3 regions of the Nocardia sp. CS682 genome follow, and region 2 is predicted to be linked to each of the others. Evidence: riboswitches for the same ligand, from Rfam matches in the RefSeq annotation. Region 2 holds a riboswitch; each other region holds the start of a gene.
The links. Region 2 has a riboswitch for cobalamin ahead of metE (5-methyltetrahydropteroyltriglutamate--homocysteine S-methyltransferase). Riboswitches for the same ligand answer to the same signal wherever they lie in the genome.

Region 1 (7,427 bases), 2.8 Mb from region 2:
AGTGAGGAAAGCTCCGAACAGCATCGATGCGGACGTGTTGCTCGACTGGTACGCCGAGACCGCGCGCGACCTGCCGTGGCGTCGGGCCGAGGTCACCGCGTGGCAGATCCTGATGAGCGAGATCATGCTGCAGCAGACGCCGGTGGTCCGGGTCGAGCCGATCTGGCGCGAGTGGGTGGCGCGCTGGCCGGTGCCGTCGGCGATGGCGGCCTCCTCGCAGGCCGAGGTGCTGCGGGCCTGGGGCAAACTCGGCTATCCGCGCCGCGCGCTGCGGCTGCACGAGTGCGCCAGGGTGCTCGCGGCCGAGCACGGCGACGAGGTGCCCGCCGATGTCGAGGTGTTGCTGAGCCTGCCCGGCATCGGGGCGTACACCGCGCGCGCGGTCGCGTGTTTCGCCTACGGGCAACGGGTTCCGGTGGTCGACACCAACGTGCGCCGGGTGGTCGCCCGCGCCGTGCACGGGCGAGCCGAGGCCGGAAACCCGTCCTCGCGCGACCTGCCGGAGACCGAAGCCCTACTGCCGCAACAGATCGACCGCGCCGCGGTGTTCTCGGCCGCGCTGATGGAGCTGGGCGCGACCGTGTGCACCGCCCGCACACCGGACTGCACCCGCTGCCCGCTGCCGACCTGCGCGTGGGTCACCGCGGGCCGCCCGGCCTCCGAAATCGTCCGCCGCACACAGAAATACGAGGGCACCGACCGCCAAGCCCGCGGCCGCCTGCTCGACGTACTGCGCGGCGCGACCGGCCCGGTGGAACGGGTACGGCTGGATCTGGCGTGGCCCCGCGACCCCGGCCAGCGGGCCCGCGCGCTGGACTCGCTGCTGGTCGACGGGCTGATCGAGCAGACCGTCGACGGCCTGTTCGCCCTCGCCGGCGAAGGGGGCGCCGGCGCCTGACCGTGTGCGGCGGTGCCGAGCGTTATGGGTTCAGGACGCGGCGGAGGAAACGTTCGACCTCGGCGCGGTAGTGGTCGGGTTGATCGTCGTGCACGAGATGCGCTGCGCCGGTGACGAGTACGTGCTCGGCATCGGGATGAACCTCGGCCATCCGACGCATCTGGCCCGGCGGGGTGATGGTGTGCTCGCCCTCCAGCAGCAGGGCGGGCACGCGGATGGCATGCCACTGCGGCCAGAAGTCGCGACTGCCCCATTCCTCGGAGATATCGCGGAAAGTCGCGACCGAGCCGTGCAGCCGGTAACCGTCCGGACCGTGCTCGAACGAGTTCAGGAAGTACCGCCCGGCGACCGGCCCGAAGAACTTCAGCACCGCCGCCGCGTCCGGAAACGGTTGCGGCCACGCCTCGATCATCGCCGCCCAGTCCGCCGCCGTGCGGCCGGTGAAATCCGGGGCGATGTCCTCGATCACCAGCGCGCGCACCCGACCGGGGTGCGTCGCGGCGAAGACCCAGCCGTGCAGCGCGCCCATCGAATGCCCGATCACCACCATCGGCTCGGTGATGCCTGCGGTGGCGGCGGCCAGATCGGCGACGAAGGCCTCGGTGGTCAGCTCGGCAGGCGCCGGTCTGCCGTGCCCGGCGGCATCGAAGGTGTAGACGTGGCCGTAGTCGCGCAGCCAGTCCAGTTGGTCGTGCCAGGTCCGGGCGCTGCCCATCAGTCCGTGCAGCAGCAGGATCGGCACCCCCGCTCCGCCTTCGTCGTGCAACACCCCGCCGATTCTGCCGGGCTCGCGCGTGGCGTGCGCACTGCCCCCGGATACGGCCCATACCGAGTGGCCGCTCGCGGGTCGTATTGTCGAGGCCATGGCTGTTGTGAAGATCAACGCGATCGAGGTTCCCGAGGGCGCAGGCCCCGAGTTGGAGAAGCGGTTCGCCCACCGTGCGCACGCGGTCGAGGGTTCGCCCGGCTTCCTCGGCTTCCAGTTGCTCCGGCCGGTCGCCGGGGATAACCGGTACTTCGTTGTCACCCAGTGGGATTCGGAAGAGTCGTTCGCGGCCTGGCGGGACGGGCCCGCGCGCGAGGCGCACGCGGGTGAGCGGCAGAAGCCGGTCTCCACGGGTGCTTCGCTGCTCGAATTCGAGGTGGTTCTCGACGTGGCCGCGAAGCCGGCGAGCTGACGTAGTTCAGGGATGGCCGGGTGGGCCGGCCTGCCCGGCGACTCGCCCGACGGCGGGGCGCGGTCCGCGCTGGTCATATTGACGTCGGGTGCCTCCAGGTGTCACAGTTCGAAGGACAAAACGCGAGGGTGATGCGGTAATCCGGTGTGATTCCGGAGCGGTCGCGCCACTGTGTTCCATGCATCGAGCCCCTGGGTGCCGGACAGCCAGACACCGGCACCCTCGCCCCCATTCGACGGGACGCGCATCCCTAGGAGGACTCGCATGGCTATCGCGCATTCGCCGAGCCGGGCAACCGATTCACTCGCCACTGTGCTCGTCACGGTAGGTGTCGTTCTTCTCGCATTGCTCACGCTGTACCTGGTCGGCTTCGACCAGGGCGTCATCTCGCGCAGCGGGATGTACCTGCACGAGCTGATGCACGACGGACGTCACCTGCTGGGGCTTCCGTGCCACTGATTGGTTCGCTCAAAACCCTTCTACTGCGCGGACTATTGGCAGGCTTGATCGCGGGCCTGCTGGCCGCATCGGTCGGCTACTTCGTCGGCGAGCCGAAGGTCGACGCCGCCATCGCCATCGAGGAAGCCGGTTCCGCCGCGGATCATCCGCACGGCGCGGAACCGGAGGCGAGCGGCGGACATTCGCACGGCGGCGAGGAAGAACCACTGGTCAGCCGCGCGGGGCAGAAGGCGGGACAGTTCCTCGCCCTCGGCCTGGCCGGCCTGGCGCTCGGCGCGATCTTCGCCTCGGTCGCGCACTTCGCGCGGCGCTACACGACGTTCTCCGGGCCAAAACTCGCACTCGCGCTCGGCCTCGGCGGCTGGGCCGCGATCGTCGCGGTGCCGTTCTTCAAATATCCGGCGAACCCGCCCGCGGTCGGTGATCCGGACACGATCAACCAGCGCACCCTGCTGTGGTTGGCGGCGGTACTGCTCGGCCTCGTGGCGGTCGGTGTCGGCGTGTACGTCTACAAGGTGCTGCGCGGGCGGTTGAGCATGCTGCGGCTGATCGCCGGAGTCGCCGCGTTCGTCCTCGTCACGGCGGTGGGCTACATCCTGCTGCCCGGCGTGGACGAGGTGAAGGCGGACTTCCCGGCCAGCCTGCTGTGGCAGTTCCGGGTGGCGTCGCTGGCCCAGACCGCGACACTGTGGGCCTGCCTGGCCCTCGGCTTCGCCGCACTCACCGAATTCGCCACGCGCACTGATACTCCGGTACGAGAGTCGATCGCTACCGCGGGCTGATCCGCATCCGGAAGACGAGGGGCAGTGTCGGTGTCATGACCGACACCGCCCTTTCTCTTTGGCCCGCACCGCTTCGTTCGGGTGCGCCCGTCGAGCCGCCACGCGCCATCCGCATCGCCTACCTCGGCTTGGTCGCCGCACTGCTCGCCGGGGTCGCCGAGGCTATTGTTCAGATCGCCGCACTGCTCGAACGTGAAGAGGTCGACGTGGCGGGCCTGGCGACGGGTCTCGCCATGCGGCTGGGCATCTACCTGGTCGTGCTGCTGGTCGCCATCCGGATGACGCACGGCGCCCGCTGGGCCCGGCTGGTACTGACCTTCGGCATCGGCGTGATCGGCCTGCTGTCACTGGTCATCGAGCCGCTGGCCGCGCTGCTGTCCGCCGACAAGATCGGGGACCTGTTCGCGAATATCACGGTCGAATCCGCGACGATCGGCCTGTTCCGCGCGATCCATATAGTCGCGGTCCTGGTCGCCATCCCTGCCATGTACCACCCGGAAGCCCGTCGCTTTTTCTCCCCCGCCTCTCCGAGTCTTCAGGCCAGGCTCACGCACAACGGCAGTGACGTTGGCGGCCGGCGGTAATCCGGCAGGTGGGTTAGCTGGTACCCGACGAGTTACCCATGTAGTCACGAAATCTGTTGTCACCTAATGCGACTGCCCGGCTCGCGCACGAGGATGCGCAGGCCGGGCAGTTGTGCGCGCTGAACTCAGGCCAGGGCCGCGTCGAGCAGGATGTGGTCGACGCCCGCGAGCGCCTTGCTGACCGGGCAGCCCGCCTTGGCGGCCTCCGCGGCGGCGGCGAAGGCATCGGCGTCGATACCGGAGACCTTGCCGCGGACGGTCAGCTTGATACCGGAGATCCGGAAGCCGCCGGCCGGGTCGGGGCCGAGGGTCACGTCAGCGGTGACGTCCAGGCTCTCCGGGGTGCCGCCCGCATTGCCGATCTGCGCCGAGAGCGCCATCGCGTAGCAGGACGAGTGCGCGGCCGCGATGAGCTCCTCGGGGCTGGTGGTCCCGTCGGCCTCGTCGGCGGAACGCTTGGGGAACGACACGTCGTACTTGCCGACCCCGGAACTGGCCAGCTCGACCTGCCCCGACCCCTCCTGAAGAGAGCCGGTCCAAGCGGTACGCGCGGTACGTGTAGGCATTAAAATCCTTTCGCTGGTAAGCAATTTCCGATGCAGCCCCCGAGCTTAGCCAGCCCGCCGCCCCACGTCTCGGGGTCAGACTAGAGCGCCGCATTAGCAACCTAAGCGACGCGGCGCAGGCGTGATCTGTCCCCGATAAGTGGCCTCGCAGCACGAAACATGTTGCCGCGTCGACGCTTCGGAGTCCTGCCTATTCCGGATTGGTGACCCGCGCCAGCACGATTCCGCCGAGGATCAGCGAGAGCGCTAGCACCCGCCCCGCACTGAGCGGGTCCTTGTGGACCACGATCCCGAGGCCGATGGCCCCGATCGCGCCGATTCCGGTGAAGACCGCGTACGCGGTACCGACGGGCAGCGTCTGCATGGCCCTGGACAGCAGGTACACCGCGGTGACGCCGAGCACGAAGCAGATCACCGTCGGCACCAGCCGGGTGAAGTTCTCCGTCGGTTTGATGCTCTGCGACCAGACGATCTCCACCAGGCCCGCGATACCGAGCAGCACCCAGTTCATGTCAGTACTCCTTCGCGAGGGCGCGAGCGGTCTCCATCGCCAGCGCGTAGGACTCGTCGTGCTTGCCGCGCAGGTGTGCCAGCGCGGGATCCTGCCTGGCATTGGCCAGCTCCGCATTCACGAAAACGGTGTCCTGGACGGCGAAGTGGCCCGCGAAGAAGTCCCGCAGGAAACGCTCCTGATAGTCGAAGGCGGCCTTCGGAGCGCCGGGTGAGTACGCGCCGCCCCGGGCGGTCATCACGACGAAACGACGGTGCCCCAGCGACATTCGCGGGAAGGTCACCTGGTCCAGCCAGGCCTTGAGCGAGGCCGGAATCGAGTAGTTGTACATCGGGGTGCCGATCAGGATGACGTCCGCGGCCAGCACCTCGGCCAGCAGCGGCTCGACGATCGCCCAGGCCGCGGCCTGCTCCGGTGTGCGCACCAACTCGGCGAGCCGGTCCAGGTCGGTGCGGTCCTGCGCGAGCACCGCATCGCACAACTCGGTCCACGCCGCGTCGATGAACGGCACCGGTTCGGCCGCCAGGTCCCGGTAGCGATAGCCGCCGTCGGGGTTCTCGGCGCGCCAGGCTTCGGCGAACGCCGTGCTCAGCTCCCGGCTGATCGAACGGGTGCGGGCGCTCGCATCCAGGTGCAGCAGATTGCTCATGGTCAGACCTCACTCTGTGGTTCATGTCGTCGATGCGGGCATCGACCTTTGCCGACGCCTCGAACTACTCGGCATCAAATGGACAACATGTCCACTTGATGCCGGAACCGACCATAGCCACAAGCGGACATGCTGTCCACTTATCTGAGAAATCCGGTACAGTCAGCGGCATGACCAGCCACAAGGATCTGCTCACCGGGCAAGCGGCACCTCGCGCCGCCGTCCCCGAGCGCGCGGACGCGGCACGCAACCGGGCCAAGGTGCTGGCCGCGGCCGCCGAGCTGTTCGCCACCCGCGACCCGCGCACCGTCACCATGGACGACATCGCCAAGGCGGCGGGCGTCGGCCGGGGCACCCTGTACCGCCGCTACCCGGACACGAGTTCGATCGCCGTCGCCCTGCTCGACGAACACGAGCGGGCACTGCAAGAGCAGTTGCTCGGCGGCCCGCCACCGCTCGGCCCCGGCGCGCCGCCCGCCGAACGACTGGCCGCCTTCTACGCCGCGATGGTCGAATTGCTGGACGCGCACGCGGATTTGGTGCTCGGAGCGGAAACCGGCGGCGTGCGGTTCGCGACGGGCGCTTACGGGTTCTGGTACGCCCATGTGCGAGCACTGTTGGTGGCAGGCAAGATTCGCGAACCCGACGCCCTCGTCGATCCACTCCTCGCACCCTTGGCGGCGGAGGTGTACCAGCAGCAACGCAGCCGAGGCCTGGCCTCCGCGCAAATCGCCGACGCACTGGGTCGACTCGCCCGCTCGGTGCTGGGCTGACAGCCGAAAGCCGACGGTGGTTGCCCACCAACGGCTTTCGATCCAGGGTCGGTCACGCGAGATCGCGGCTGCGCATCAGCCACAAGGTCCCCGCCACGAAGACCACGATGTAGCACCCGAGCACGACCAGCGCTTCGGTCCGCGACAAGATGTCGAGCACACCGGGCGTCCCGGCACCCACCGTCCGCATCGCGCCGGCCAGGGAACCGGCGGCGGTGCCGGGCAGGTGATCGGTGATCACCGCGATCGGCGCGAAGATGGCCGCGACACCGCGCAGCAGGTTCTCCACCACCAGCACCCAGACCAGTCCGAGCCCGACGGCCAGCGCGGGCCCGCGCGCGACCACACCGATCAGTGCGCCCGCCAACGTCCACATGCCCAGAATCGCGGTGCCCGTGAGAATTCCGAGCGCCGATTGGTTGAGCGACGGCAGCGCGAGCGACTGCGACTGGGTCGCGCCGATCAGCGCCGCCACCCCGATGTCCACCACGAACGCGGTGAGCACCAGCCCGACCACCACGAACACCAGGCTCACCACCACACCGCCGACCGCGCTGATCCGCGACGGCCCCTGGGTGAACACGGTTTTCCAAGTGCCCCAGCCGAATCCGCTGCCGGTGGTCAGCGCGCCGAGCACCAGCATCAGCGCACCGCCGAACATCGCCATGCCCTGGGTGAACACCGCGGGCACCGCGGCGGGCAGCATCTGTTGCAGCAGCGCCTCTTTCGGCAGGCCGTTCGACATGCGGGTCGACTCGCCCGAGGTGTAGGCGAGATAGTTGAACAGGTAGGAAAACGTCAGGTTCAGCAGTATCCAGGTGCCAAGAACGATCCAGAACGCGGGCCACTTCCGCAGCCGCAGCGCCTCGGCCCTGGTGCTCGCCAACAGGTCTTGCACAGTCATTTCGCCACTTCCAGCTGGGTCATCTCGAAAAACACTTCTTCCAGGGACTTTTCGTCGATCCGCAGTTCGAGCAGGTCCGCGCCGGCTTCGACGACCGCCCGCGCGACGGCGGGCGCGGTGCCC
Region 2 (7,427 bases):
TCCCGATGGAACCGGTGGTCGGCCGCACCGCCATCCGCGAGTTCATCGCGGGCTTCCTCACCACCTTCGAAGCCATCGACTTCGACATCCACCACCAGATCGCCTCGGGCAACCTGGTCATGAACGAACGCACCGACACCCTCCGCAGCGCGGGCCAAGCCATCCCACTCCCGGTCACCGGCGTCTTCGAGGTAGCAGGCGAGGCCATCGTCGCCTGGCGCGACTACTTCGACATGGGCGTCATCAACCGCGCCTTCAACCTGGCGGGTTGAACCCGGTCGAACCGGTCGGACCGTTCTTGAAAATTCCTGATAGCTACCCGGAACCGACGGGTGAGTTCGCGCGTCGAAGGTGGTTAGGGGCGATTCATGGAGTGGTTTGACGACGGGTGAAAAGGGGTTGGTATGGACCGATGTCCGGGGTGTCATACGGCGTGGCGGCGGGGGATGAGTTCCAGGTCGCGGCAGCAACCGGTCAAGCGGGCCGAGGAACCGTGTGAGCGGTACACGTCACGGCGGCGGCAGCGGCTGCGGCCGGAGACCGAATTCGAGTGAGGTGATGGGTCGGTGCCTTCCGTGGGTGGGAGGCGCCGACCGTCAGCGGGCGGCGTTCTCCGGAAGCAGGTGCGCGAGTAGCAGTTTGATCAGCAGGAGCGGAGCGAACCAGGCCACGACGTGCGGGACGGTGAGCATGCTGGTGGTGATGGTGAGCGCGGCGGCGGTGGCGCCGAAGGCGATGGGGCGGCGTAGCTCGCGCGGGGCGGCGGTGACCAGGACGGCGCCGGTGAGGGCCGAGACGTAGATGGTGGCGGCGGCGAACCACGTGAAGCCGGGGACCACCAGGGCGAGCAAGAACGGCTGGACGTGGATGGCGACGAAGCCGAGATGGTGCAGGCTGGTTCGGTCGGGACGGTGATACCAGCGCTTCGCCGAATCGGTCGCGTTGACGACCGCGCCGCCGAACATATCGAAGGCGACCAGCGTGATGACGGCGACGCTCAGCCAGGACAACTCGGCGTGCAGTGCCAACCCGAAAGCCAGTGCGGCGCCGCCGAATGCCGCGCCGAAGCCGGTGCCGACCTCGCCGTGCGTGGCATTCGGGGCGATCAATCGATCCGTGAGATTCATCGACGGATTCCTTCCACGCAGATCTGCGCAATCGGGCCGGCCAGCTCGCGCAGGGACACCTGCGGATCGACCAATGCCTGGACGAGACACCCCTCGATGGCGCCGACGACGACTGCGGCATGTGCTTCGCCGATGCCGGGTCGCAGCTCGCCGCCGGCCTGGGCCTGCCGCAGCAGATCCGCGATGGCCGAGCGGTATTCGCGATACACCGTCGCCATATCGAGCGGTGGATTCGACGCCCAGACGTCCAGCAGGACGCGCGCATGGTCGGGGTGCGCGGCGAGCATCTCGACCGTCCCGTGGATCAGCCTGGTCAGCCGATCCAGTGCGGTGCCGTCGCCGAGCTCGGCCAGCACCTGCCCGCTGCTCTCGGCGTAACTCTGGAAAACCCCTGCCAGCAACGCATCTCGGCTGTCGAAGTACAGATACACGCTGCCCTTGGCGATACCCGCCTCGGCGGCGACGTCCTCGATGCGCGAGGTGGCGAAGCCCTTGCGGGCGAACACGCGCACCGCGGCGTCGAGAATCTCCGCTCGGCGCGCGACCCGGTCGACTTTCCTCGGCATGATCCGATTATGAATGACCGGTCAGTCATAAACAAGGGTCGAGTTCAGCCCCCTCCGCGAACACGAAGGGGGCTGAACTTCACCACGCCGGAACGATCAGCGCACAGCCGTCGCGGCGGCCACCATGTTCCGCAGTGACGCCTCCACCTCGGCCTGCCCGCGGGTCTTCAGCCCGCAGTCGGGATTGACCCACAGCCGTTCGGCGGGAACGGCTTTCAGCGCCGCACGCAAAGACGTGGTGATCTCCGCCACGCTGGGCACCCGGGGCGAGTGGATGTCGTACACACCCGGCCCGACACCCAGATCGAAGCCCGCCGCGTTGAGGTCGTCGAGCACCTCCATCCGGGAGCGCGCCGCCTCGATCGAGGTCACGTCGGCGTCCAGCCCGGCGATCGCGTCGATCACCTCGCCGAACTCCGAGTAGCAGAGGTGGGTGTGCACCTGGGTGGCGTCCGAGACGCCGGAGGTGGCGATCCGGAACGCCTGCACCGACCAGTCGAGGTAGGTCTGCTGGTCGATCTTGCGCAGCGGTAGCAACTCCCGCAGTGCGGGCTCGTCCACCTGGATGATGCGGATACCCGCGGCCTGCAGGTCCACCGTCTCGTCCCGGATGGCCAGCGCGACCTGCCGCGCCGAGTCGCCGAGCGGCTGGTCGTCGCGCACGAATGACCAGGCGAGGATGGTGACCGGTCCGGTGAGCATGCCCTTCACCGGCTTGTCGGTGAGCGACTGCGCGTAGCTGATCCAGTCGACGGTCATCGGCGCAGGCCGGGTCACGTCGCCGAACAGGATCGGCGGGCGCACGCAGCGCGAACCGTAGGACTGCACCCAGCCCTGCTCGGTGGCGGCGAAGCCGTCGAGCTGTTCGGCGAAGTACTGCACCATGTCGTTGCGCTCCGGCTCGCCGTGCACCAGCACGTCCAGGCCCAGCTTCTCTTGCAGCGCAATGACATCGGCGACCTCGGCACGCATCCGGCGGATGTACTCGGCCTCGTCGATCTCGCCCTTGCGCAACGCCGCCCTGGCCAACCGGATCGCTGAGGTCTGCGGGTACGAGCCGATGGTCGTGGTCGGCAGCGGCGGCAGTTGCAGCCGTTGTTGTTGCAGCACACGACGTTCCTCGGCGGGCGCGCGCCTGCTCGCGTCCGGGCCGAGCGCCGCCAGCCTGGCCCGCACCTGCGCGTCGTTGAGCCGTGGGTCGGACTGCCGCGTAGCCAATGCCGCACGCACCTCGGCCAATTCGGCGCTGATCGCCTCGGTGCCCTCGGTCAGCGCGGTCGCCAGCAGCCGGACCTCGGCCACCTTCTCCGTGCCGAACGCCAGCCAGGACCGGAGGCGATCGTCCAGCCCGGTCTCCGCGGCGAGCGTGTACGGCACGTGCAGCAGCGAGCATGAGGTCGAGACCGCCACCGACGCGGCGCTGCCGAGCAGGGTGCCCAGGGTGGACAGTGCCTGGTCGAGATCGGCCCGCCACACGTTGCGGCCGTCGACCACGCCGGCCACCAGCAGCTTGCCTGCCAGGGCAGGGACGCCCACCACATCGGAGACGCTGGTGCCTGCGGTGAAGTCGAGCGCGATGCCCTCGATGTCGGTGCCCGCCAGCGCGGTCAGTGCGGCGTCGGGATGGCCGAAGTAGGTGGCCACCAGGATCGCGGGGCGCTGCGACGACGCGGACAGTTCGGTGTAAGTGCTACGCACCAGGTCGATTTCGTCGTCGGTGAGGTCGGTGACCAGCGCAGGCTCATCGATCTGCACCCAGCCGACCCCTGCCTCGGCCAGCAGCCGGAGCAACTCGCGATACAGCGGGACGAGCTCGCTGAGCCGGTCCAACGGTGCACCGCCGGTGGCCTTGGCCAGCTTCAGGAAGGTGATCGGCCCGACCACCACCGGGCGCGCGTTCGCGCCGAGCTCGGCCGCCTCGCGCACCTCGTCCAGCAGCTTCGCCGGGTTCAGCGAAAACACGGTGTCCTGGCCGATTTCCGGCACCAGATAGTGGTAGTTGGTGTCGAACCACTTGGTCATCTCCAGCGGTTCCACCGTGTCGGTGCCGCGGGCGGCGGCGAAGTACCGATCCAAGGAATCGGCGATCCCGGCGACCCGCTGCGGCAGTGCGCCGAGCAGCTGGGCGGTGTCGAGCACCTGGTCGTAGTACGAGAAGGTGCCCACCGGGATCGAATCCAGGCCTGCCGCTTGTAATTCGGTGAGCTGGGCGTGGCGCAGCTCGCGCGCGACGGCGTGCAGCTGCCCGGCGTCGATCTTGCCCGCCCAGTAGGCCTCGGTGGCCCGCTTGAGCTCACGCCGCGGTCCGACCCTAGGTAGCCCGAGAACCGTTGCGGTGAACGGTGTCTGATTTACAACAGTCACGTTGTCTCTCCAGTGCTGGTGTCGTAGGCCGACGCCATACGGGCTGCGCGGCTACCGAGATACGCCAGGAGATTTCAACAAACTAGAGCCCGACATATCAGTACTGGTAGAACCGCGCGCCCAGATCCACGAGGCGGTGGCCGCCGGATACGGCGTATCCGACACGGCTGGCAGGTCTTCGGACTCACAGGCACCGGCCTCGCGGCCGACCTACTGGCCGTCGCTTCCCGGGCGTCGTGCCCAGTGCATGTGACGGCGGTCGTTCCTGCTCACCGCTGCGGGACAGTCCCGGATTCTCACCGGGTTCCCTCTCGCCCGGCCACCCTCTCGGGGCGGTCGAACTCGACTCCGCTGCGCGACGACGGGGCTCCATCTCGTACGCGCCGCAGTGAACCAGCTGCACCTACGAGCATAGGGCGCGCGGCGCGGTGGTGGACGGCCGGGCGGGGGAGCGGTGGTCTTCGATCATTTGCCCATCACTGTTTGGTCATTTGACCAAGTCTGTGAGGAAGCCCACGGAACTCGGGTGTAGCCGCCCTTTCCGGAATGCGTTTAAGGTTGTCCCCTCGGGGGAGGGCTCCCGCGTGGGGAAACGATTGCAGGAGTACGCGTGGTGACTGAACGGTCGGTATCGATCGTCATTCCAACCTACATCGGGACGGCCGACGGCCTGGATCTACTCGATGTCCAACTAGGCGCCTTGACGCGTCAAGATTATAGGGGGGAATTCGATGTCGTCATAGCCGACAACGGATCCCCGATCGATGTGAAACTCCATATCGAAACTCATCCGCTGCACGGACGCCTCGAACTGCGTTATGTGGACGCGTCGGGGACCTCCGGTGCGGCATTTGCCCGTAATGTCGGCGCTTCGCAAGCCACCGGCACGATCCTGTTGTTCTGCGACCACGACGACCAGGCGCATTCCAATTGGGTCAGCCGCATGGTCGAGTTCCTGGACGAGGGTTACGACCTGATTTGCTCTGCGGTCGAAGGTGATTCGCTCAACGCGGCCAATCCGCGCCACGTCGCCAACATCCCGGCGCCTGACAAATTCCAGCCGACCGGCGTTTATGCACCTGTGATCATCGGGACCAGCATGGCGTGCCGGGCGGAGGTGTATCGGAAGCTGGGCGGCCAGGACACCAGCTACGCCGCGAACGAGGATCTCGAATTCGGCTGGCGGGCCCATCGCGAGGGATACCGTCTCGGATATCTGCCCGAGGCGCTCGTCGCCTATCGATACCGGCAGGGCTTCCGTCCCGGATATCGGCAGGGACGCAGCCGAGGCATCGGCCTCGCCCGGCTGAATGCGGAATTCCCGAACAATGGGTTGCCGGAAATTCACCTGCCCGAAGTCTTGTTACGCATGATTCGTCTGCCATTCACTCGCGGATTGGTTGCCGAGGAGCGCGGACTGATGATCGGTCTCGCCGTCGGTCAGTTCCGCGGCGGGCTCCGGCATCGGACGATGCACTGGATCTGACAGTGTGACGCGCGGATGAACGCATCTTCGCAACGCCGCCGGACGGCGTTGTGAAGATGCTTGCGAAGGGCCCTTCCGTGTCTGTGAGGCGGGTGGGTCCGGGTACCTTAGGCCAATGTTCACGAAAGTCTTGGTTGCCAATCGGGGCGAGATCGCCATCAGGGCCTTCCGCGCGGCCTACGAGCTCGGCGTTGGGACGGTGGCCGTCTTCCCGTACGAGGACCGCAACTCGGTCCATCGAACGAAGGCGGCCGAGTCCTACCAGATCGGTGAACAGGGGCACCCCGTCCGGGCGTACCTCTCGATCGACGCGATCGTCGACGCGGCCAAATCGGCGGGCGCCGACGCCGTCTACCCGGGCTACGGCTTCCTGTCCGAGAACCCGGACCTGGCGGCGGCCTGCGCCCGCGAGGGCATCACCTTCATCGGCCCGTCCGCCGAGGTGCTCGAGCTCGCAGGCAACAAGGCGCGGGCCATCGCGGCGGCCAAGGCCGCCGGGCTGCCGGTGCTGCGGTCCAGCGCGCCGTCCGCCGATGTGGACGAGTTGCTTGCCGCGGCACAGGAATTGGACTATCCGATCTTCGTCAAGGCGGTAGCAGGCGGCGGCGGGCGCGGCATGCGCCGGGTCGCCGACGCCGAGCACCTGCGCGAGTCCATCGAGGCCGCGTCGCGCGAGGCCGAGTCGGCGTTCGGCGATCCCACCGTCTTCCTCGAGCAGGCCGTGGTGAACCCGCGCCACATCGAGGTGCAGATCCTGGCCGACCAGCAGGGCAATGTGATGCACCTGTTCGAGCGCGACTGTTCGGTGCAGCGCAGGCACCAGAAGGTGATCGAGCTCGCGCCCGCGCCGAACCTGGATCCCGCACTGCGCGACCGCATCTGCGCCGACGCGGTGGCCTTCGCCAAGGAGATCGGCTACAGCTGCGCGGGCACCGTCGAGTTCCTGCTAGACGAGCGCGGCAACCACGTCTTCATCGAGATGAACCCGCGCATCCAGGTCGAGCACACGGTGACCGAGGAGATCACCGACGTGGACCTGGTGCAGGCGCAGCTGCGCATCGCAGCGGGCGAGACCCTCGAACAACTCGGCCTCAGCCAGGAGACCGTCAGCATCCGCGGCGCCGCGATGCAGTGCCGGATCACCACCGAGGACCCGGCCAACGGCTTCCGCCCCGACACCGGCCGGATCACCGCCTACCGGACTCCGGGCGGCGCGGGCATCCGGCTCGACGGCGGCGCCAACCTCGGCGCGGAGATCGGCGCCTACTTCGACTCGATGCTGGTGAAACTCACCTGCCGCGGCCGCGATTTCGGCGCCGCGGTGTCGCGGGCCCAGCGTGCGCTCGCCGAGTTCCGCATTCGCGGCGTCACCACCAACATTCCGTTCCTGCTCGCGGTGCTCGACGACCCGGACTTCCAGGCGGGCCGGGTCACCACCTCGTTCATCGATGAGCGCCCGCAGCTGCTCAACCAGCGTGGTTCGGCCGACCGCGGCACCAAGATCCTCACCTACCTGGCCGACATCACCGTCAACAAGCCGCACGGCGAACGGCCGACCACGGTGTACCCGCACGACAAGCTGCCACCGATCGACCTGACCGTCGCGCCGCCGGACGGTTCCCGGCAGCGCCTGCTCCGTCTCGGCCCGGAGGGCTTCGCGCAGGACCTGCGCGCGCAGAAGGCAGTCGGCGTCACCGACACCACCTTCCGTGACGCGCACCAGTCGCTGCTGGCCACCCGCGTGCGCACCAACGGCCTGCTCGGCGTCGCCGGGCACGTGGCCAGGCTGACCCCGCAGCTGCTGTCCATCGAGGCCTGGGGCGGCGCGACTTACGATGTGGCGCTGCGCTTTCTGTACGAGGACCCGTGGGAGCGCCTCGCCGC
Region 3 (7,427 bases), 3.2 Mb from region 2:
CCGCCCACGGCTGCACGCCGAAACCCGGCCGATTCTCGGTGATCATGAGCGCCCAGTCGGGGGAGGGCGGGCGAAGTCCGAGTCCGAGGAAGCCGCTGACCGCGACCATCGAAATGCTCGCCGACATCCGCACTCCCGCATCGGCCAGCACCACCGATCGCAGATTCGGCAGCACCTCGACCACCGCGAGGCGCCACAGCGGTTCACCCCTGGCCCTGGCCGATTCCACGTACCCGGTGGTGGCGAGTTCCAGTACGCAGGTGCGGACGATCCGGATGATCCAGGGCACCGAGGCCAGCGCCGCGGTCACCACGATCGCGACCGGGCCGGCCCCCAGCGCGGTTGCGATCACCGCGAGCAACAGGAACCAGGGCACGACGACGATCGCGTCGACCGGGAGCATGATCCAGCGGTCCAGTCCGCGGCGCAGACCCGCGAGCAAGCCGAGCCCAAGCCCGAGTGTGTACGCGACGATCAGCACCAGCCCGGCGAGCGACAGCAGCGGCAGCCCGCCGTGCAGGACCCGCGACAGCACATCCCGGCCGACCACATCGGTGCCGAAGAGATGGCGGCCCGTCGGCGGCTGGAACGGAGGCGCGACCACCGCGGTCGGCGCGTACGGCGCGAAGACCGGGCCGAGCACCACGAGCAGCAGCACCACCACGGTGACCAGCAGCCAGCCGGAGCGAAGCCGGCGTCGCGCCGTCATGCTCGCTCCGTCAGGGCCAGCTGCCGGGCCCGCGGACTCACCAGCAGGGTCAGCAGATCGGCGATCAGGTAGATCGCGATCCCGACCGCCGCCATCAGCACCGCGGCCGACTGGACGAAGGGAAAGTCGCGAGCCGAGATGGCGCGCAACAGTTCCTGCGACAGACCCGGATAGTTGAACAAGGTCTCCACCACCGCGACGCCGCCGATCAACCCGACGACCGAACCGGCGAGCGGATAGAGGGACGCCGACACCGCATTGGGTGCGACATGCCGTAGCAGCAGCCGCAGCCCACTGATGCCGTTGAGCCGCGCGGTCCGAATGTAGTTGCCTGCCATGACTTCCGCGGTCTGCGCCCGCACCATGCGCACCGGGTGCGGTGCCAGCCCGATCAACAGGCAGGTCACCGGCAACACCAGGATCTCCGGCCGCTGCCACGCGTTCATGCCGCTGGGCAGCAGCGAGACGGCGGGCAGCAGGTGCAGCGACAGCGACACCGTCGCCACCAGCAGCACACCGAACACGAAGGACGGCACCGATTCCGCCGCCAGCGCGACCGCACTGATCACCCGATCAGTCCGGGTTCCCGCGCGGGCTCCGGCCACGAGTCCGAGTGCGAGTGCCAGCGGGATCAACAGCGCGGCGGTGAGCAGCGCGAGGGTGACACTGTTGGTCGCGCGGCCGAGCAGGACATCGCTCACCGGCCGCCCCGAGATCAGCGAATGGCCGAAATCGCCCTGGAGGAAGGCGAACAGCCACTCGGCGAAGCGCACCGGTGCGGGCCGGTCCAGTCCGAGCTCGGCGCGCAGCGCGGTCAGCTGCTCCGGCGAGGGGTCGCCGCCGCCGTCGCGCGACAGCAGCACCGTTGCCGCGTCCGAGTCCAGTGCTTCGAACAACCAGAAAACCGCGAGCGCGACGGCGAACAGCACGCCGATCCCACCGCCGACCCGCCGTGCGATATATGCGATCACGGCGGTGCTACGTCGCCAGCCAGGTGGTGGCGTAGTTGGCCCAGTCGTCGGTGCCGGGCACCCCGTTACGCACACCACGCACATGGTTCTTCGCCGCGTCGGGCCGTTTGGCGAAGCTGTGCAGGATGTACCCGCCCTCGTTCCAGAGTTCTTCCTGGAGTTCGTGATACAGCGTTCGGCGGCGTTGCGGGTCCATAGCGGCGCGCGCCTCGGCGAACTTCGTGTCCCATCCCGGCCGCCGCCAGCCGGTGCCGTTGCTGGGGGAGGTGCTGGTCATGGTCTGGCCGTAGAAGTAGTCGAGACTGTAGTTCCACCAACCGATGTGCGACAGCGGTGCTTTACCGCTGACCTGGGAGAAATAGGTGTCCGCCGGCACCGACTCCAGCCGGATGTCGATCCCGGCGGCCTTCGCGTGCTCGGCGAACAATGTCGCGGAGTCGAGCATGCCCGGCGAGCCGTCGGCGGTCGGCAGCGTGACCGTCAGATTCTCTTTGCCCGCCTGCCGCAACAGCTCTCGCGCGCGCTGGGGGTCATAGGTTCGCTGTGGCAGACCATCGTTGTAGAAGGGCGCACCCTTGCCGTAGACGTCGTTGCCGACCTCGGCGTAGCCGTAATACACCGAATCGACCATGGCCTGTCGGTTCACGGCGAGGCGCATGGCCTGCCGGACTCGCACGTCGTCGAACGGCGGTGTGTCCACGCGCATCTGGAACGCGCCCATCAGGCCTGCGGGCGGGACCACCACGGTCGTACCGGGGTCGCGCTCCAGGGTGCGCGCTTGCAGGTACGAGATCTCGTGCACCACATCGGCTTCGCCGGACAGGAAGGCGTTCACCCGTGCCTCGGTCTCCGCGATCTGGATGATCTCCACCTCGTCGAGCAGGGGGCGCCCGTCCCAGTATCGATCGTTGCGCCGCAACAGGGTTCGGTCGCCGGGCGACCACCGCTGCAGGGCGAAAGGACCGGTGCCCACCGGCAGCGACGACCCATCGATGGTGCCGGTGCCGTCCTTCACGATGTAGCAGTACCAGCCCGCCAGCACCGAACCGAAGTCGGCCAGCGGCGTTTTCATCGTCACCAGCACGCCGAGATCACCATCGGCGCGAGTGCGCGACATATCGATGTTGGCGAGATCGCCGGACGACTTCTTGGCCGGGTCGAGCATCCGCTCGAAACTCCACAGCACGTCCCGCGCCGTCAGCGGCGAGCCGTCGCTGAACACCACGCCCCGGCGCAGATTGATCCGCCACTGGCTGCCGTCGTCGTTGGGCTCCAACGACTCCGCGAGCCGGTACCGCAACGTCAAATCGTTGTTGTAGGCGACGAGCTTGTCCCACACGTTCTTCGACACCGCACCACCCGCCGAACTACCGGCCTCGTGCGGATCGAGCACGTCCGCGCTCGCCGACCGCCCCGCGATCACCGACCGCAGGCGTCCGCCCGCTCGCGGTGGTCCGTCCGGGGCTGTCGGGCCGCCCTCAGTGCCGCAACCCGCGAGCAGCCCGCCCAGCGCGAGCGCACCCGCGCTCCCGAGCAGAAAGGAACGGCGACCGAGCCCGGGCCGCACCGCTGTGTACTTGTCCATTGCCATCCTCGTGGGTGAGATCCCGGTATCACGGCGCAGGTATCCTGGCTCCCGGATCAACGCTCCCCGCCGGTCTTCCAACCTGGGTAGGCCGTGACCATGAATCGGCGGATCGCTCCTCGGTGACAGTTGCGGGACAGCCCCGGATTCGCACCGGTGTTCCCTACGCCGGATTCAGACCATACCGTCTGCTATTCCGAACGCCCTCCACCAGCCGGGTCGCGGTAGGTTCGGGTATCCGGGATGCGCGTGCCTGGCAACCTGGATGATGGGCGAATGCTCCCCACCGACCAGCTGGCCCAGGCAGACCGTCGCCCAGCGGTGATCGATACGCCCCTCGGCACCGTCGAGTTCTCCGTCACGCTCGCGTCGGACGTGCTACCTGCCGCGTCGAATACCCTGTGGCGCTTGGCGAACGGTTCACATCTGCACCGGTGGCGGCACCGGACCGCAACGGTCGATCTGTTGCTCGGCGGCATCGACGTCAAGCCTTGGGACGGCGGCGCACCGGTCCCGGTATGGGCCGGGATCTGGCAGGTGCAGGCGCGCGCCGAGGTGTCCGGGCTGGTCGTCTCGGCCGAACTGACCGATCTGCCCGCCGGAGCGAACGGCGGCCAGGACTCCGCCGAATGCCTCGCCGCGGTGAGTGTCGAGAACGAGCACTTCATGGTGTCGATCGGCGGCCCGGATTCGGAGCTGCTCGGTCTGCAGGCCGCGGACGGTCGGCTGATGCCCGCCGGTTGGGCACACCTGCTGCCGGTCGGCGCGGACGACACCACCTCCGAATACGGTGTGCGCTACACGGATCCGGCCCGAATCGCGTGGCACCTGCCCGGCCTGGCCGCCGGGGAGGTGGCCAGACTGTGCATCGCGTGCGCCTGGTGTCCCCGCGACGACGATCGACCCGCAGCCTGGTACGCGGTCGACATCCCGCTCGACACCGCCTACCTCCACCTCATTGCCGAGCCGACCTGATCGGCCGCGAGTGCGCTCGGTCGCGCCATCCCTGGCGAACTTGCCGTAACCGGGTGGGACGATGCCGCGGTAGCCGCGCGGCTCGACATCACCACCGTCGCGCAATCATTGCGCGAACAGGGCGCTTTATGCGCCCACGCCGCGCTCGGGCAGCGGCTCGACTCCCGCGCCGAGCCGTGGTCGATTATCCGGCGCTCCAGCACGCGGCATTGACCATTCTTTCGATAAGGCTGCGTGTGGCACGCGTGCGCTCGGCTCGAATTTCATTAGCATTCGAGAGGTCATCGAACGGGCGCAGTGGAAACCGACGCAAAGAAAGGACAGCCATGACGGAGGAATTTCCCCCCGGATATACCGCACCGGGTCAGTATCCGCCGCCGGTCCCGGGGTCTCATCGGCGGCCCGACGGCAAGGGCCTGGCCATCGCGGCGTTGGTGCTGGGTATTGTCGCGCTGCTCACCTTCTGGACCGTGATCGGTGGCATCCTGTTCGGCCTCGCCGGACTCGTCATCGGCATCATCGCCACGGTACGGGCTCGTAAGGGCGCCGCCGATGGTTCTGCTATGGCAATAACGGGCTTGGTTTTGAGCATTGTGGCGTTGGTCGTGACGGCGGTAGCCATCGCGGCCGGCTTCGCACTTTTCGGCTTCATCGGTGGTGACGACTTCACCGACTGTGTGAGCGACGCTGGTAACGACCAAGCGAAAATCGATCAGTGCGAACGGGATTGGCAGCAGACGGTGGAGAACAAATTGAGCGTCACCATCAGCCCGCAGCCGACCAACTGACGCGTTTGTTCCGCTCATCGATGATTCGTCGCGCGCCGGAATGGATCTCGTCAGGACAGCTTCGCTGAGCAGTGTGTAAGACACCGACTTGCCGATGAGCGCGTGGCGCAGTGCCCGCGCTCCGGCAGGCGGTGCACCACCGCGTGACTACTGCACCGCGGGTCATTGCGCTCGGATGGTCGGGCGCGTCGAACTTCCATTGTGAATATTTTCATCCGTGGGTAATTGAGTGCGGGCCGTACCCGCCGACCAGTCGGCATCCTCAGCCGGAGAAATCCATTCGGCGCGCTTACGAATTCGACACTATTCAGGTGCGCAGTAGGGGTCGACGCAAAGGCCATGGGGGACTATGGTTGTGACCTACCAGCCCTCGTCCCGAATCTGTCTCGATGTCGAGAACGATTGTGGGACACCGAAGTCCGCTGCCTGGTCCCAGCAGTCGACCACCTCTGTGTATTTAGGTGGAGTCATGTCCTCATATGCCGAATATTCGGATCGCCGCATCGCATTGCGCCCCTTACGGATTCGAGCGGTCGGTATGTATTCTGTGTGATTTCCCAGTGCGGCTGAAACATCGTTGCGCACGGTCTTGTCGCAATGACAATTCCCGAAGAATTCGAGCTGTCCCTGGCGCGCGTATTGCGCTGCCCGGGTCATGAGAACGACATGGAAGAAAGGAGGTGACAAAAATGACGAAGATGCCCTACATCGAGCCCCTGGTGATCTGCCTGGGCGCGGTCGAGGACCACACCACGATCCTCTTCCGCGGCGTGCCTGATCTGGTGAGCCACGGCAATCTGATCTAGTCGCACGCAATGATCGACCCGTGGTCCCCTCCTTTCGGCACGTGACGGGGAGGGGGCCACATTTATCGGCGAATGAGAGGTTCCGCCATCATGGACGATTCCCCACTTACCGTGGACTACCTCGGTTGCGCCGGCCGAGCGACCCTGCCCCGCGCCGGGGCGCCCGTCGACTACACCAGCGTGCCCTTCACCGCCTTCCCCGCGCGCAGTGTCCCGGAGAGCCCGAATTACTTGCGGCAGTGGACAAGAGCGGGAACGCACCCGACTGTCCGGCCCGCGCACCCGAGTGATCGAGCCCACCTCGCGCTGGGCGGCACCCTCACCGGAGTCCTGGACGCTGCCCTCGCCGAACGGATCACCGCCACACTCAGGAGCGGATGGTATGCGGATCTGGCCGAGCTACCGGGCGATCTGGTCGGCTGCCTGGTCACCGACGATCGAGTCTTCCTGTTCCGCAGCCTGTTCACCCGAGACACTCTGTTCTACAAGCAGTCCGGCCACACGCTGGCATGGTCCAGCGATCCCGCCGACCTCGTCCCCGACACCCTCGACCGGCTGGACCGGGAAACCATCTGGCGAATCTGCCGTGGCGACAGCATCTTCGCCTATCCCGAGTTGGGCTTGCTCCGCCCCGGCCACCTGCTGGTGTTCGATGGCGTGTCGGCCGAAGTCGTCCAATACGACCGGATCACGCCGAAGCCGCTGCCGCGGGGCAGCACTGCGCGGGACTACGCGGAGCGGGCATGGGAACTTCTGCTCGCCGCGACCCGTCCTTACGCGCACGGCGGTCACATCGGACTCCTGCTGAGCGGCGGCATGGATTCCTCCGCTGTGGCCGCCGCGCTGGTGGCCAACGGCGCCGACGTCACCGCCTACCACCTGGCCACCGACGATCCGCTCGCCGACGAGTCCGAGTACGCCCGCGAAGTGTGCCGGCATCTGTCCATCCCGTTCGTACCGATCATGACCGACACCGGTGCCGGGCACGTGAACGAGGACTGGCGGTTCTCGCACCCGTACAACCACACCGGGTTTCGCTGGCTGGAGCAGATCGTGCAGCGGGTTCATCAGGACGGTGTCGAGCTGCTCACCTGGGGCCGGGACGGTGACCTGCTGTTCAGTCCCGCCCCGGACTACGGCGTGTGCGATGTGCTGCGGGGGCGGCTGAGCTTGCCGGAGAAGCGACTGATGCTGCGCGGCCTGCTGTGCTCACGCTGGACGCTGACGGATCTGCTGAAGAGCGTCCGTCGCTCGTATTCGCTGGCGATCGATGCCTCGGCGTTCGGCGACTACACGCGCCACCCCGACTTTCTGGTCTCGATGCCGGGCGTGCGGTTCGAGTTGCCCAACCCGGAGTTCGTCCCCGAGGAACAAACCACCGATCTGGCCCTGGCCTGGCCGCACGGCGTCCAGTTCTGCTCGCCGATGGCCGATCGGGCGATGTACGAGCTGATGACCGGCATGCCGAGGGCATACCGGTGTATTTCGTATGGCGGCCGAAATATCAACAAACCGGTGCTGCGGTTGATGCTCGAAGACCGGCTGCCGCCGATGATTTGGCGTCGGCACGGACGGTTGTGGCTGGGTTCGCCG

Region 1: linked by a shared signal. The riboswitch ahead of DMB37_RS23250 (CbtB-domain containing protein) and the one ahead of metE (5-methyltetrahydropteroyltriglutamate--homocysteine S-methyltransferase) in region 2 are both predicted to bind cobalamin.
Region 3: linked by a shared signal. The riboswitch ahead of DMB37_RS36340 (ABC transporter substrate-binding protein) and the one ahead of metE (5-methyltetrahydropteroyltriglutamate--homocysteine S-methyltransferase) in region 2 are both predicted to bind cobalamin.

Annotation. Positions count from the first base shown of each region.
Region 1 covers NZ_CP029710.1:5,149,162-5,156,588, reverse strand. Annotated here, with positions in the region: gene DMB37_RS23265 (A/G-specific adenine glycosylase) at 2-898, shown strand; gene DMB37_RS23260 (alpha/beta fold hydrolase) at 921-1,667, opposite strand; gene mhuD (mycobilin-forming heme oxygenase MhuD) at 1,762-2,076, shown strand; cobalamin riboswitch at 2,148-2,313, shown strand; gene DMB37_RS23250 (CbtB-domain containing protein) at 2,341-2,535, shown strand; gene DMB37_RS23245 (CbtA family protein) at 2,526-3,317, shown strand; gene DMB37_RS23240 (hypothetical protein) at 3,353-3,901, shown strand; gene DMB37_RS23235 (OsmC family peroxiredoxin) at 4,027-4,467, opposite strand; gene DMB37_RS23230 (multidrug efflux SMR transporter) at 4,658-4,978, opposite strand; gene DMB37_RS23225 (FMN-dependent NADH-azoreductase) at 4,980-5,627, opposite strand; gene DMB37_RS23220 (TetR/AcrR family transcriptional regulator) at 5,798-6,400, shown strand; gene DMB37_RS23215 (ABC transporter permease) at 6,453-7,304, opposite strand; gene DMB37_RS23210 (ABC transporter ATP-binding protein) at 7,301-7,427, opposite strand, start outside.
Region 2 covers NZ_CP029710.1:2,320,439-2,327,865, reverse strand. Annotated here, with positions in the region: gene DMB37_RS10410 (SgcJ/EcaC family oxidoreductase) at 1-272, shown strand, start outside; gene DMB37_RS10405 (hypothetical protein) at 597-1,127, opposite strand; gene DMB37_RS10400 (TetR/AcrR family transcriptional regulator) at 1,124-1,693, opposite strand; gene metE (5-methyltetrahydropteroyltriglutamate--homocysteine S-methyltransferase) at 1,790-4,057, opposite strand; cobalamin riboswitch at 4,209-4,399, opposite strand; gene DMB37_RS10390 (glycosyltransferase family 2 protein) at 4,668-5,543, shown strand; gene DMB37_RS10385 (pyruvate carboxylase) at 5,659-7,427, shown strand, end outside.
Region 3 covers NZ_CP029710.1:8,027,244-8,034,670, forward strand. Annotated here, with positions in the region: gene DMB37_RS36330 (ATP-binding cassette domain-containing protein) at 1-709, opposite strand, end outside; gene DMB37_RS36335 (ABC transporter permease) at 706-1,680, opposite strand; gene DMB37_RS36340 (ABC transporter substrate-binding protein) at 1,688-3,265, opposite strand; cobalamin riboswitch at 3,280-3,469, opposite strand; gene DMB37_RS36345 (hypothetical protein) at 3,542-4,240, shown strand; partial or broken gene DMB37_RS36350 (LacI family transcriptional regulator) at 4,256-4,453, shown strand; gene DMB37_RS36355 (DUF4190 domain-containing protein) at 4,417-5,028, shown strand; gene DMB37_RS36360 (asparagine synthase-related protein) at 5,925-7,427, shown strand, end outside.